One region of the Chitinibacter fontanus genome, then DNA from elsewhere that is predicted to be linked to it. Evidence: predicted binding sites of a transcription regulator. Region 1 holds the regulator's gene; each other region holds the start of a gene.
What was found. The regulator FNR, encoded in region 1, switches genes on or off when oxygen is low (the NO sensors DNR and NnrR bind a similar motif). The targets are predictions, from matches to a motif close to TTGATNNNNATCAA.

Region 1 (3,135 bases):
GTCTCCTGCTCGGTTTGCACTCGATTAACCGCAAGCTGTACCTCAGGATTGAAATCCTGAATACCTACGCTCATTCGATTGAATCCCAGCTGAGCCAAAGTGCGGATCATCGGCTCACCCACTTTGCGCGGATCAATTTCAATCGAATACTCACCCGTTGGCAGCAATTCAAAATGCTCACGCACGATATCCATCAAGCGCTGTAGCTGCTGCTCTGACATAAAGGTGGGCGTACCGCCACCCAAATGCAGCTGACTCACCTTGGGACGGCCCGGTAGATTGGCCGCATGCATTGCGATTTCTTTACTGAGATAACGAATATAATCATCCGCTTTACTCTTGTCTTTCGTAATAATCTTGTTACAGCCGCAGTAGTAACATACGGTATTACAGAAAGGAATGTGAAAATAAAGCGACAATGGATTGAGTAAAGCACCGGGCAATCTTTGCTGCAAGATTTGCGCATATTGCTCACTATTCACGGCTTGGTTAAACCGATCTGCAGTGGGATAGGACGTATAACGCGGCCCTTTACCGTCATAGCGCACAATCAGATCTCGATCAAAACAAACCCCACCTTGATCTGCTGGCGCGTGCTGACCTACAAATTTTGAAACCGACATAATTACTCTATCCTCATACTAGCTGCCGCAGCTTAAAAGCTAGTACAATGAGCCAACTTGATCTAGATCAAGCCAACAGCAATGACAGTGGGGTATCTACCTCTTCCGAGAGTTACAATACTCCCCCCGCACGACTTATTATTTTCTTGTGAGAGTTTCATGATTTCCCCCATCCAAGTTCGCGACATGTCCCCACGTCATCTGCGTAATTCATGCACTAATTGCAGCTTACGCGAACTGTGTTTACCACTGGGTCTGTCACAAGAAGAAATGCAAGAGCTTGACACCATCATTACGCAAGCTCGCCCAATCAAACGCGGCGAAGCTCTATATCGTGCCGGCGAGCCTTTCCGCTCGCTGTACGCGATTCGCCTTGGTTTTTTCAAAGCCAGCGTGATTTCCGAAGATGGCCGCGAGCAAGTCACTGGCTTTCATATGTCAGGCGAATTGATGGGCATGGATGCAATTAGCACCGACGTTCACACTTGCGACGCGATCGCACTAGAAGACAGTGAAGTGTGTGAATTACCCTTCAATGACATCGAAGATTTATCACGCGAAATCCCACTACTACAACGCCACTTCCACAAAGTAATGAGTCGCGAGATAGTCCGCGATCACGGCGTAATGCTACTCTTGGGCAATATGAAAGCCGAAGAGCGTCTAGCTGCATTCCTATTGAATTTATCGCAACGCTTTGCAATTCGCGGCTACTCTTCAAGTAGCTTCCATTTGCGCATGACCCGCGAAGAAATTGGTAGCTATTTAGGGCTCAAACTTGAAACAGTCAGCCGGACTTTGTCTAAATTCCAAGACCAAGGCTTTATCAAAGTACAAAACCGCCTAATTGAACTAGAAAACATTGATAGCCTAAAGAAACTACTTAACACCTGCCACGACGAATAAATTACACCTCAGGGGGTATATTGATGCAAACCCATCTAATAGCACCCCCTGAACTAATACCTCTAATAAGTGCCCGTCTATTATTAAAGCCCCCACTGGCAGCTACTGCCTGCATCCATTTAGCCAGTTCCAAACAAATTTTAGCCCAAATGATCTTGTAATCGCTATCCAACTGCAAAATACCGCGCAAGTACTGGATCTTCACAAAAGCGCCGCAAAGCTAATCGATGCAATTCTTTGGCCCAGCCCCTTTGCACCAAGCCATGGTTTTTTTGCGCTTGCAAGTGGCAACAACCATCACCTCGACCAAGCCGCAGACATTCTTGACGCACTCACACCAAGCCACAATGCATGGCTTCATGCAGGGCACTTAGGAGCCTGCGGCTTTCTCTATCAGCTATGGCTGGCACTCATCTCACCACAAGGCACACCGCCATTCTTTAACTGGCAAATGGATCCGCAGCGTACACCAAAAGATGAAACCCATCCGTTTCAACTCAACCAAAGCGACCTACTAGCCCAACTTGCCAGCCTAATTGCCCAACAGCAATTACAAACCCAAACACTAGCCAGCTTATCGCGGCGCTATCTGGCTGAATCCGCCTCACAAGAGTTCTTTATTGCCCATCACCCGCAAACCAGCAATTTTTTTGCAACTCCGACACATTCAGCCATCAATACAAACGACTCACCCGCCCGCCAAATCGCGCAACTACTGGCAATATATTAATAACGCTTACAAATGCTAAGTTAAAAATAAAAACGCCACCCGAGGGTGGCGTTTCAGATTTGAGCCCTAAGCCCAAATTTATTTTTTACGAATCGTGTAGAGCGGTGTTTGACCTGCAATCACTGAGCCAACTGCCAAATTAGCAACTGGCGCAAAATCATCTGCATTGGTCAAAACAACAGGGCTAATCACTGATTTTGCATTGGCACCAAGGAATTCAAGATCCAATTCCAAGACAGGCTGACCCGCCTTAACGAAGCTACCCTGCTCAGCCAAGCGCGTAAAGCCTTGACCACCGAGTTTCACCGTTTCAATACCAATGTGAACAATCAATTCAACCCCTGCATCATTAACGAGGGCAAAAGCATGGTTAGTATTAAAAATCTTTACCAATTGCCCATCGCATGGTGCCACCACTAACTTGCCTGTTGGCAAGATCGCTACACCATCCCCAACTGCCTTAGTTGCAAATGCCGCATCAGGCACATCTTCCAAAGCCACCACTTCACCCGTCAATGGGGAAAGCAGAACAATTTCGCCGGGGTTAGAGGCCACAGCCACCGCAGCTGGCTGCGGTGCAGCCTCAGTTACTTTTTTGCAGCTACGCCTACATTGGCACGCAACTGGTCAGCAATCAACTCAGCTTTTGGCCCAACGATAATTTGCACGCTCTGCTTGTTCAGTTTGATCACACCGCTTGCGCCAAGGCGTTTAGCAGCCGCTTCATCAACCAGATCAGCATCATTCACAGAAAGACGCAGACGAGTGATACACGCATCAATATTAGTGATGTTTGCAGCACCGCCAACTACGTTTACGTAGGCAGCACCTAATTGCGCCACATCACCAGCAGCAGTTGAAGCAGCAGGAGCTGCA
Region 2 (3,135 bases), 1.4 Mb from region 1:
CTTCGGTCCAACGCAAGCCGGCGCACAACTTGAATCATCGAAAGACTTTGCCAAAGCGTTTATGAAACGCCACGGCATTCCAACGGCCGATTACGAAACCTTTGCCGATGCAGCCAAAGCGCACGCCTACATCGACGCCAAAGGCGCGCCGATTGTGATCAAAGCCGATGGCTTGGCGGCGGGTAAAGGCGTCGTTGTGGCAATGACCTTGACCGAAGCGCATGACGCGGTTGATGCGATGTTGTCCGATAACAAGCTCGGCGACGCTGGTGCGCGCGTGGTGATTGAAGAATTTCTGACCGGCGAAGAAGCCAGTTTCATCGTCATGGTCGACGGTAAAAACGTGTTGGCGATGGCCTCTAGCCAAGACCACAAACGCTTACTTGATGCTGACGAAGGCCCGAACACCGGGGGTATGGGCGCGTACAGCCCAGCACCAGTGGTTACGCCAGAGATACATGCCAGAGCATTGCGTGAAGTCATTATCCCGACCGTGCAAGGTATGGCCAAAGACGGCATCACTTACACCGGCTTTTTATACGCCGGCTTGATGGTCTCGGAAGACGGCTCACTGAAAACACTGGAATTTAACTGCCGTTTTGGCGACCCAGAAACCCAGCCGATTATGCTGCGTCTGAAATCTGATTTCGTCACGCTGATCGAACACGGCGTGAACGGCACGCTTGATCAAGTGGAATGCGAATGGGATCGTCGCGTAGCACTAGGCATTGTACTGGCGGCAGCTAATTACCCAGAAACCCCACGCAAAGGCGACGTGATTACTGGCCTGCCGGGCGAACTGGAAGACGGTCATGTATTCCACGCGGGCACGGCACTGAATGCAGATGGCCAGCCAGTTACCAGCGGCGGCCGCGTACTGTGTGTGACGGCATTTGGCGATAGCTATAAAATCGCCCAAAAACGAGCATATGAGATTCTGGATGGCATCCATTTTGATGGTATGCAATACCGGAGCGATATCGCGTGGCGTGCCATTAATCGCAAATAACATCGCAGCTCAGGGTAAATTCAAACAAGCGGCTTCGGCCGCTTTTTTTATATGGCCCCGCCAAGTGATCAAATTAAAGATTGTTAATCCAGATCAAATGGGTAATAAATAGGATTGATTTTCACTACCGCGAGGGGGATGATTTGCAGACTTAATGCAAATCAGTCTCGTTAATCATGAATTTAGCTCAAACGCCTCTCGGCCAAATGGTACGAGTCAATGCTCTTCATCTACCAGCAGAATTAGCACAACGCCTCGCCGCCTTGGGCTTACGTCTAGAAAGTGAAGTCACGGTACTACGCCGTGGCTGGCTTGGTGGGCCTTTGCAATTGCGCGTAGGCGGCACCGAGCTAATGCTACGCCGCGATGCAGCCCAAGGTATTGAAGTGACCGTATTACCCAGCATGGCACTTAACGAATCGAGCGTGGCTGAGGTTGCGGCATGAAACGTATCGCCTTGGTTGGCATGCCTAATACCGGCAAATCTACATTATTCAATCGTCTGACGGGTGGCACGACGCGGGTTGCCAATTGGCCGGGACTCACCGTTGAGCTGGCATCGAGCCGCATTTTGCTTGGCGCCAATATGGTTCAGGTGTTTGACCTACCCGGTATCTATGATCTGACCGGTGGCGCCGAAGATGAGCAAGTCGCACAACGCTTTTTAAGCGAGGCCAAACTTGATGCCGTCGTATTGGTACTCAATGCCTGCCAACTTGATCGCCAATTGGCTTTGGCATTACAGTTAAAAGCACTGGGCGCACCGTTAGTGTTATGCCTGAATATGCTCGACGAAGCCAAACGTGCAGGCATTAGCGTGGATGTGGCCGCACTCAGCGAAGCTTTAGCGGCCCCCGTACAATTAGTCAGTGCCAAATACGGCCAAGGGCTCCCTGAATGTAAAAAAGCGATTGAGGGTATATTCAGCCAAAGCGCGCATCAAATGGACTTTGGCAATATACCTGAGGCATCAACCCTACATCAGCAAGAAAAACACTTATTCCAGCGCTGCGTACACCAGCCCCCAACCCTCACCGAAGGCGCAACCGCCCGGCTTGATCGACTGGTACTCCATCCGTGGTTGGGTTTACCGCTATTTATCCTGATGATGTTAGCGCTATTTCAACTGACCTATGCCATCGGTACACCATTGCAGGATTACCTTGAAGCGGGCTTGGGTTGGCTAAAAGAAAGCGTACTGGTTCCCGCGACGGCGGCACTCCCCTCATTCTGGCAAGGCATTATTGTGAGCGGCCTATTTGATGGGGTAACTACGGTACTCACCTTTGCGCCTATCATTTTCTTATTTTTCTGCCTGATGGCAGTCATTGAAGACTCCGGCTATTTTGCCCGCGCCGCATTTATGATGGATGGCGTGATGAGCCGAATGGGCTTGGATGGCCGTGGCTTTGTGATGCTGATGATGGGCTTTGGCTGCAATGTTCCTGCGATTATGGGCACCCGCGTCATTCGGGATCACAAAGCACGTCTGCTCACAATGCTGACGATTCCATTTTCGCTCTGCTCCGCGCGATTGCAGATTTTCCTATTCCTGAGCGGCGCATTGTTTAGCCCCACGCAAGCACCTTGGGTGGTCTTGTCATTGTATCTGGCAAGTATTCTGATCGCCATGCTGACCGCAGTGCTGTTCAAATCAAAATTCAAATCCAATGAGCCGTTTGCGCTGGAGCTGCCACCGTATCGCCTCCCCTTGCTCAATCATATTTGGCGCCGCGGCTGGGGGGAAGCACGCGACTTTCTACGGCTAGCCACCACCATGATCGTGGTGGGCGTGGTATTAGTTTGGCTACTCACCAATTACCCCAACCCAGAGCATAGCTACGCCGAGGTGATTTCAAACTTTTTGGCACCGGTTTTGAACCCAATCGGGATTGAATCGACTTTGTCGATTGCTCTGATCTTCGGTTTTGTTGCCAAAGAAGTGGTTTTGGGGGCGCTATCAGTCATTACTGGGCACGAAGGCCAAGCGTTGGCAAGCCAGCTGGCACACACGCTTGATCCAGTTTCTGCGTACAGCTTTATGTTGTTTTCGCTGATTTACATCCCTTGCGTGTCGGCCATTGCCGCCATCAAGAAAGAATCTAAATCCAATTTGTATACTGCGT
Region 3 (3,135 bases), 330 kb from region 1:
AGTATTTCGCCGCGTACGCGTTGTCGTAGTGGTTGTTTACTTTGGCCAGCAACAAGCTAGCACCAACTTCGTTGGCCGCGTTAAATTGATGGCTGAAATTGGCCGATAGGCTATTGTTTTCGTAGCCATCATCATCGCTATTGTATTTCTGGTATTTCGGTAACACCAAGGCGCTCACGCCGTCGGTTTTGCTGTGCGCGAGGCCAATTGAGTAACGTGTTTGCTCGTTGCCGCCCGCCAAACTTGCGCTGGCCTCGACGCTGTTTTGTGTGCCGTAGCCAACTTCGACGCTAGGTGTAAAACCCTTGCCGCCGCGTTTGGTGAAAATCTGAATCACGCCACCAATCGCATCCGCACCGTACAAGCTCGCAGCAGGGCCGCGCAAGATTTCAATCCGATCAACTTGTGCCAGCGGCAAATGCTGTAAGGCCGCTTGCCCAGTGGTTGCCGAGCCATAGCGTACGCCGTCGATCAGCACCACAGTTTGGTTTGCACTGGCACCGCGAATAAACACGCCGCCCGATTTGCCCGCGCCGCCGTTGCTGGTGATTTGCACGCCCGGTTGGCGCGCTAATAATTCAGGCAGGCTAGTATTGCCTTGGCTGGCAATCTCTTGTTGCGTCAGAATCGTGACGTCGCCAACGACTTCGCGCGCGGGCTGGGCCACGCGGGCTGCCGTGACCACAACTTCGTCGAGTTGAGTTACATCAGCATGTGCCATGGTCGCGATGGCAGATAAACAGATTAGGTATAGCTTTGAAAAACGCGGTGTCATTAAAGTCTCCAGCAATACACCCACAGTGTATTGCATTGATAAAACGGCAGGAGACTTCAAATCGAAAGGGAAACAGAGTACGGCAAACGCACAGATTCTGTCGCCACGGTCACCCTGCCGTACGAATCTGCACTACCGAAGGCAGTGCTGGCAAGGCCGGTATCCGGGCTGATCAGTGGCCGTGGCCCATCGACCCCCTTCCCATTTGGTATGCCAAACAGTGGTTGCGGCTTGACCGCTGGATCGACTTAACTGAGTTACCGTTGCAGGGGCAGCACAGGTTTTACACCTGTTTCCCGTTTAAAGCTCACCACGCAAATCAATGCGCGGCGACTCACCTTTGCTGCGCGCATTGTAACTTGAAATTTTATTACGTACCTGTCTGGAATATGACAAACGTGTCGCGAGCGCCTTAGTTTTTCTCTATTGAAGGCATAGAAAAATACAATCCCCTTTGCGCATTGCATCTCCACAGGCGCAAGAATATGATCCAGATCAAATTTCACAAATTACTGAAAATTCAAAACCTCCATGAACCTCACACCACTCATCCAATCTTTTGTGCTGCACTTTGGCGAAATGGGCAGCCATTGGGGCATTAACCGCACCGTCGGCCAGATGTATGCACTGCTGTTCGTCAGCGAAAAGCCACTGAACGCGGACGAAATGGCCGAAGCACTGGGCTTTTCGCGCTCGAATATTTCGATGGGACTGAAAGAGCTGGTGTCGTGGCGGCTAGTGAAGTTGCAGCACTTGCCCGGTGATCGGCGCGAATACTATTCAACGCCCGACGATGTGTGGGTGATTTTTCAAACGCTGGCCGAAGAGCGCAAAAAACGGGAAGTCGACCCAACGCTGACGATGCTGCGCGGCGCACTACTAGAAACGCCGAGCAACGACGCTGACAAGCACGCGCAAGCGCGCATGGCACAAATGCACGATTTGATCGACCTAACGACCAGCTGGTTTAGCGATATTCAGCGCCTCGATGTGGAAACACTGCAAAAGCTGATGAAACTGGGCGCGCAGGTACAAAAATTTTTAGAGCTCAAGCAAAAACTACCCGCCTTTTTAGGTGGCAGTGAATCAAACAGCGATAAGGAATAAACATGCCGACCGATGCCCTACTCGACCCGCTGGTGCTGGCGCGGATACAGTTTGCCGCCAATATCACATTTCATATTCTGTTCCCCACCATCAGCATTGCGATGGGCTGGGTGTTGTTGTTTTTCAAGCTGCGCTTTAACAAGACAGGCGATGACAAGTGGATGCAAGCCTATGGCTTCTGGGTGAAAATTTTTGCGCTGACCTTTGCGCTGGGGGTGGTCAGCGGCATTACGATGAGTTTTCAGTTTGGCACCAATTGGCCCGGCTTTATGATGGCCGTGGGCAATATCGCAGGGCCACTCCTAGCGTATGAAGTGCTAACGGCGTTTTTCCTTGAGGCAACTTTCCTGGGCATTATGCTGTTCGGGCAAAAAAAGGTTAGCAACCGCATGCATACGCTGGCCACCGTACTGGTAGCCGGAGGGACCACGCTATCCGCCTTCTGGATTATTGTGCTCAACTCGTGGATGCAAACGCCGACGGGCTTTGAAATGATCAACGGTCAAGCACATGTAACCAGCTGGCTAGCAGTGATTTTTAACCCATCGATGCCGTACCGCCTGACGCATATGCTGATAGCCTCAGGCCTGACGGTGGCATTTTTGGTTGCGGGTGTGTCAGCATTTCAGTGGCTTAAAGGCCAGCGCCAAGCCGCGGTTCAAGCGGCACTGAAAACGGGGGTGTTCTTAGCCGCAGTTTTGATTCCGCTGCAAATTTTTGTTGGCGATATGCATGGCTTGAACACGCTGAAACACCAACCCGCCAAAATCGCTGCAATCGAAGGCGTATGGCACACCGAGCGCGGCGCGCCGCTGATGTTGTTTGCGCTGCCCAATGGCGAAACGCGCAGCAATGACTTCGCCATCGGCATTCCCAAAGTTGCGAGCTTGATCTTGACGCACGATCTGAATGGCGAAATCAAAGGCCTTAACGAATTTACCGAGCACCCGCCGGTGGCGAAAGTCTTCTGGGCGTTTCGGATTATGGCTGGGGTGGGTATGTTGATGCTGCTCGCTAGCTGGTTGGCCGCGTGGCAAATACGTCGCCAAGGCGAGCCTACTCCACTCGTTAGCAAGCTACTGATCGGCATGACCTTTAGCGGTTGGGTCGCCACCGTGGCGGGCTGGTACGTCACCGAAATTGGTCGCCAGCCATGGCTGGTACACGGCGTACTAAAAACCGCCGATGCGGTATCGAATGTGCCTAGCGGCATGGTGCTGAGCACCTTGGTGATGTATCTGGCGCTGTATGTA
Region 4 (3,135 bases), 1.8 Mb from region 1:
ACGGTTTGGCTACATCCCACGGGGCAATGCCGGGCAAGCGCTTGAGCATCAGCAGCTCAAGCGCTTTGCCTGCCACGACAATTTGCTGTTGCAATAGCACTTGCGGCATCGCCAGCTTGGTATGCGCTTGCAAGCGCGTAAGCCCCGCAATTTCATGCGCGCTACGCCCCGGCTGCCAGCCAAACTTGATCACCACATCACCGGCAGCGCCAGTCAGGATGACTGCATGCCCATAAAAGCCAGCAATTTCTTGAACCAATTGGGCTTTTTGTGCGTAATGCGCTTGGTAACAGCTTAGCGCCGCATGCGCATAGACCGAGACATCAACTGACATAGGCTTACCATAATCTGAACTCATGCCTTCATTTAATCAGCTTGCTTCCCCATTTGGAATGTCCGAAGATGTCGCTTTATTTGTCCAAAAATCACATTAATTCATCATGGCGCTGATCTACTACGAACGATTTGATTGTGATGACAAGGGCTGGAATCGTTTAGTCGGCGCCCATGTATTTCATAAAGCTTCACACCCTCCCATGCGTGAGAAAGGCATTTTCATGTGCGGCGTTTCCGAGGCGCGGGGCAAAAGTGAAATTGAGCGCATTGATGCCAATTTCCATGTCCTGCTGTTTTGTCTAAATGGCACCGGGGAGTTTTTCGAAGGTGAGCAAACCTGGCCATTCAAAGCAGGACAAATGGGCGTTCAGCCGGCCCGAGGTCAGCGTGGCTTTCGCCGCACCGGTAAAGCGCCCTTGTTAATGGCTTGGCTCCTCTTGTACAACGATGTGCGCTGGGCGCACCTGATCCAACCGCATTGCTATGTCCGTGATAGCGATGCTGGCTGGGAAATACACGATGCCCTATCCCTGTATCAGCGCGAAGCGCTTCGCCATAATGAAGGGCAGAGCTATACCCTAGTTATGCCCGCATTAGAAATGTTGAGCCTGCAATTAGAGCGCGCCGTCGGCACGGCAGATACCCGCTTAGGTTGGCCACAACAATTGCACGCCTTATTTAGCGAGGTGGCCAAGGCGCCCGAACGCGAATGGCCGGTTGAGCAATTGGCCCAACAATTGCAAATTACACCGGCGCATTTACATCGCTTGTGTCTAACCCATTTAGGCATGGCACCGGGCCAGCATGTGGTTGCGCTGCGCATGCAACATGCCCGCACGCTGTTAATGGCGGGCGTTCCAGTCGGCCAAGTCGCCAGCCAAGTGGGTTATCAGGAAGTGGCCAGTTTTTCACGCCGCTTTCGCCAGCACTTTGGTTTACCGCCCAGCCAAGTTAGAAATTAGCTGGGTATTTACCCTCAAACCATAGAAAATAAAACACTCAAAGCAATACCCCGCAAGAGCGCTGATTTGCGCTAGAATCTCGCCCCCGCCGCAGGGCTACAGCAATTGCCGGATTTTCGCTAAGGTAATTAACTCTTGGCGTGCAAAGTCGAGCACAGTGTCCTCATCAATGATGGCAGAGCCACTCAAACGACTTAAATCCAGCCCGAGTTTGGCGGCAAGCGTAGCCGCAGCGGGGCTGACTGCTAACAATGGGCTTGGGTTAGCGGGGGCGCTGATGGTTACAGCCAGTGGCTCGGGCGCCGAATCAACCTCGGCAGCCAATAACCAATCCGCAGTGGGCTTCTCGGCGATTTCCATCAACAACAATAAATCATTGCTGTTCACAAAATCGCCATGCTCAACCATCAAACTGGTGACTTGGCCTTCGTCGGGTGCATAAACGGGCCATTCTTGATCGGCGGCGAGCAGGGTGATCAGCAAACTGTCGGCGTGCACTGCCTGCCCCGGTTTCACGTGAAACACGGCCACCTCGGCGGCTTCGGGCAACTCAGGGGCGCAGATCAGGTGCGTGGTATAGCTAATTGTCATTATTTACGATCCAAATAGTATCCAAGCATTGATATTCGCCAATAAGATATGTTGCAACGCAAACTAGACTATGCTGCATTCGCAGTCTAATAGTATCAATTAAATAAAGCGCAGCAGGCAAGGCGGTTCACTGTTCTGCTGCGATTTCCCATGAATTTAGGAGTTATCCATGAGCGATCTGGTCTTAGTCATTAATGCAGGTTCTTCTAGCATCAAGTTTTCTTTATTTGAAACCGCTGGCGCAGCAGATCCGCAAGTGCTCTTCAAGGGGCAAATGGAAGGCCTTTACGTGGAGCCTAAATTCACGGCAAAAGACGCTGCAGACCAAAAAGTAGCCGATGAAGTTCTGCCTGCTGATGTGCCTAAAAACCACGATCACGCGTTGCGTCACATGCTAGCTTGGCTTGAGCAACGTTTGGGTGGCCGTGAGATTAAAGTCGTTGGCCATCGTGTAGTGCACGGCGGCACGCAATATTCTAAACCTGAACTGGTGACTCCAGCGCTGATCGCCGGCCTAGAAGCGCTCATCCCATTGGCACCATTGCACGAGCCGCACAACATTGCGCCGATCAAGATCTTGCAAGACATTCTGCCCAATGCCGCACAAGTCACCTGCTTTGACACGGCGTTTCATACCACTCAGCCCGAGCTGAACCAGCTTTTTGCGCTGCCGTATGAATTTGCGCAAAAAGAAGGCATTCGCCGCTATGGCTTCCATGGCTTGTCTTACGAATACATCGCGAGCGTACTCCCTCAAATCGATACCCGTGCCGCCGAAGGCCGCACAGTAGTCGCTCACTTGGGCAATGGCTCATCAATGTCGGCATTGCTGGGCTGCGAATGTCAGGCCACCACCATGGGCTTTACGGCGCTGGAAGGTCTGCCAATGGGAACTCGCTGTGGCAGCATCGATGGCGGCGTCTTGCTGCACCTGATGAACCATCTGAAAATGGATGCCAAACAGATCGAAACGCTGCTGTACAAAGAATCAGGTTTACTCGGCCTGTCTGGTGGCATTTCTAGCGATATGCGCGCCTTGCAGGCTTCGGATGAGCCGTTGGCCAAATTTGCGATTGATTATTTTGCCCGCCGTATTGTGCGTGAAACCGCTTCTCTGGCTGCGGCAATTGGTGGCCTTGATTGCCTGGTATTCACCGCAGGGATTGGCGAAAACGATGCATTGACGCGCGCGCTGGTATGTCATCAACTGCGCTGGTTAGGCGTAGAGATCGACGAAGCTGCCAAT

Region 2: the regulator FNR is predicted to act here: its motif matches at 1,093-1,106, upstream of HZU75_RS10165 (FeoA family protein).
Region 3: the regulator FNR is predicted to act here: its motif matches at 1,261-1,274, upstream of HZU75_RS15530 (GbsR/MarR family transcriptional regulator).
Region 4: the regulator FNR is predicted to act here: its motif matches at 1,918-1,931, upstream of HZU75_RS08020 (biotin/lipoyl-containing protein).

What each region holds. Positions count from the first base shown of each region.
Region 1 covers NZ_CP058952.1:3,589,307-3,592,441, forward strand. Annotated here, with positions in the region: gene hemN (oxygen-independent coproporphyrinogen III oxidase) at 1-623, opposite strand, end outside; gene fnr (fumarate/nitrate reduction transcriptional regulator Fnr) at 783-1,529, shown strand; gene HZU75_RS17030 (hypothetical protein) at 1,981-2,259, shown strand; gene HZU75_RS17035 (PTS sugar transporter subunit IIA) at 2,338-2,820, opposite strand; gene nagE (N-acetylglucosamine-specific PTS transporter subunit IIBC) at 2,847-3,135, opposite strand, start outside.
Region 2 covers NZ_CP058952.1:2,151,961-2,155,095, reverse strand. Annotated here, with positions in the region: gene purD (phosphoribosylamine--glycine ligase) at 1-1,009, shown strand, start outside; gene HZU75_RS10165 (FeoA family protein) at 1,186-1,455, shown strand; gene feoB (ferrous iron transport protein B) at 1,452-3,135, shown strand, end outside.
Region 3 covers NZ_CP058952.1:3,255,774-3,258,908, reverse strand. Annotated here, with positions in the region: gene HZU75_RS15535 (TonB-dependent receptor domain-containing protein) at 1-775, opposite strand, end outside; cobalamin riboswitch at 913-1,132, opposite strand; gene HZU75_RS15530 (GbsR/MarR family transcriptional regulator) at 1,307-1,882, shown strand; gene HZU75_RS15525 (cytochrome ubiquinol oxidase subunit I) at 1,885-3,135, shown strand, end outside.
Region 4 covers NZ_CP058952.1:1,740,972-1,744,106, reverse strand. Annotated here, with positions in the region: gene HZU75_RS08030 (phosphotransferase) at 1-334, opposite strand, end outside; gene HZU75_RS08025 (helix-turn-helix transcriptional regulator) at 441-1,298, shown strand; gene HZU75_RS08020 (biotin/lipoyl-containing protein) at 1,395-1,889, opposite strand; gene HZU75_RS08015 (acetate/propionate family kinase) at 2,059-3,135, shown strand, end outside.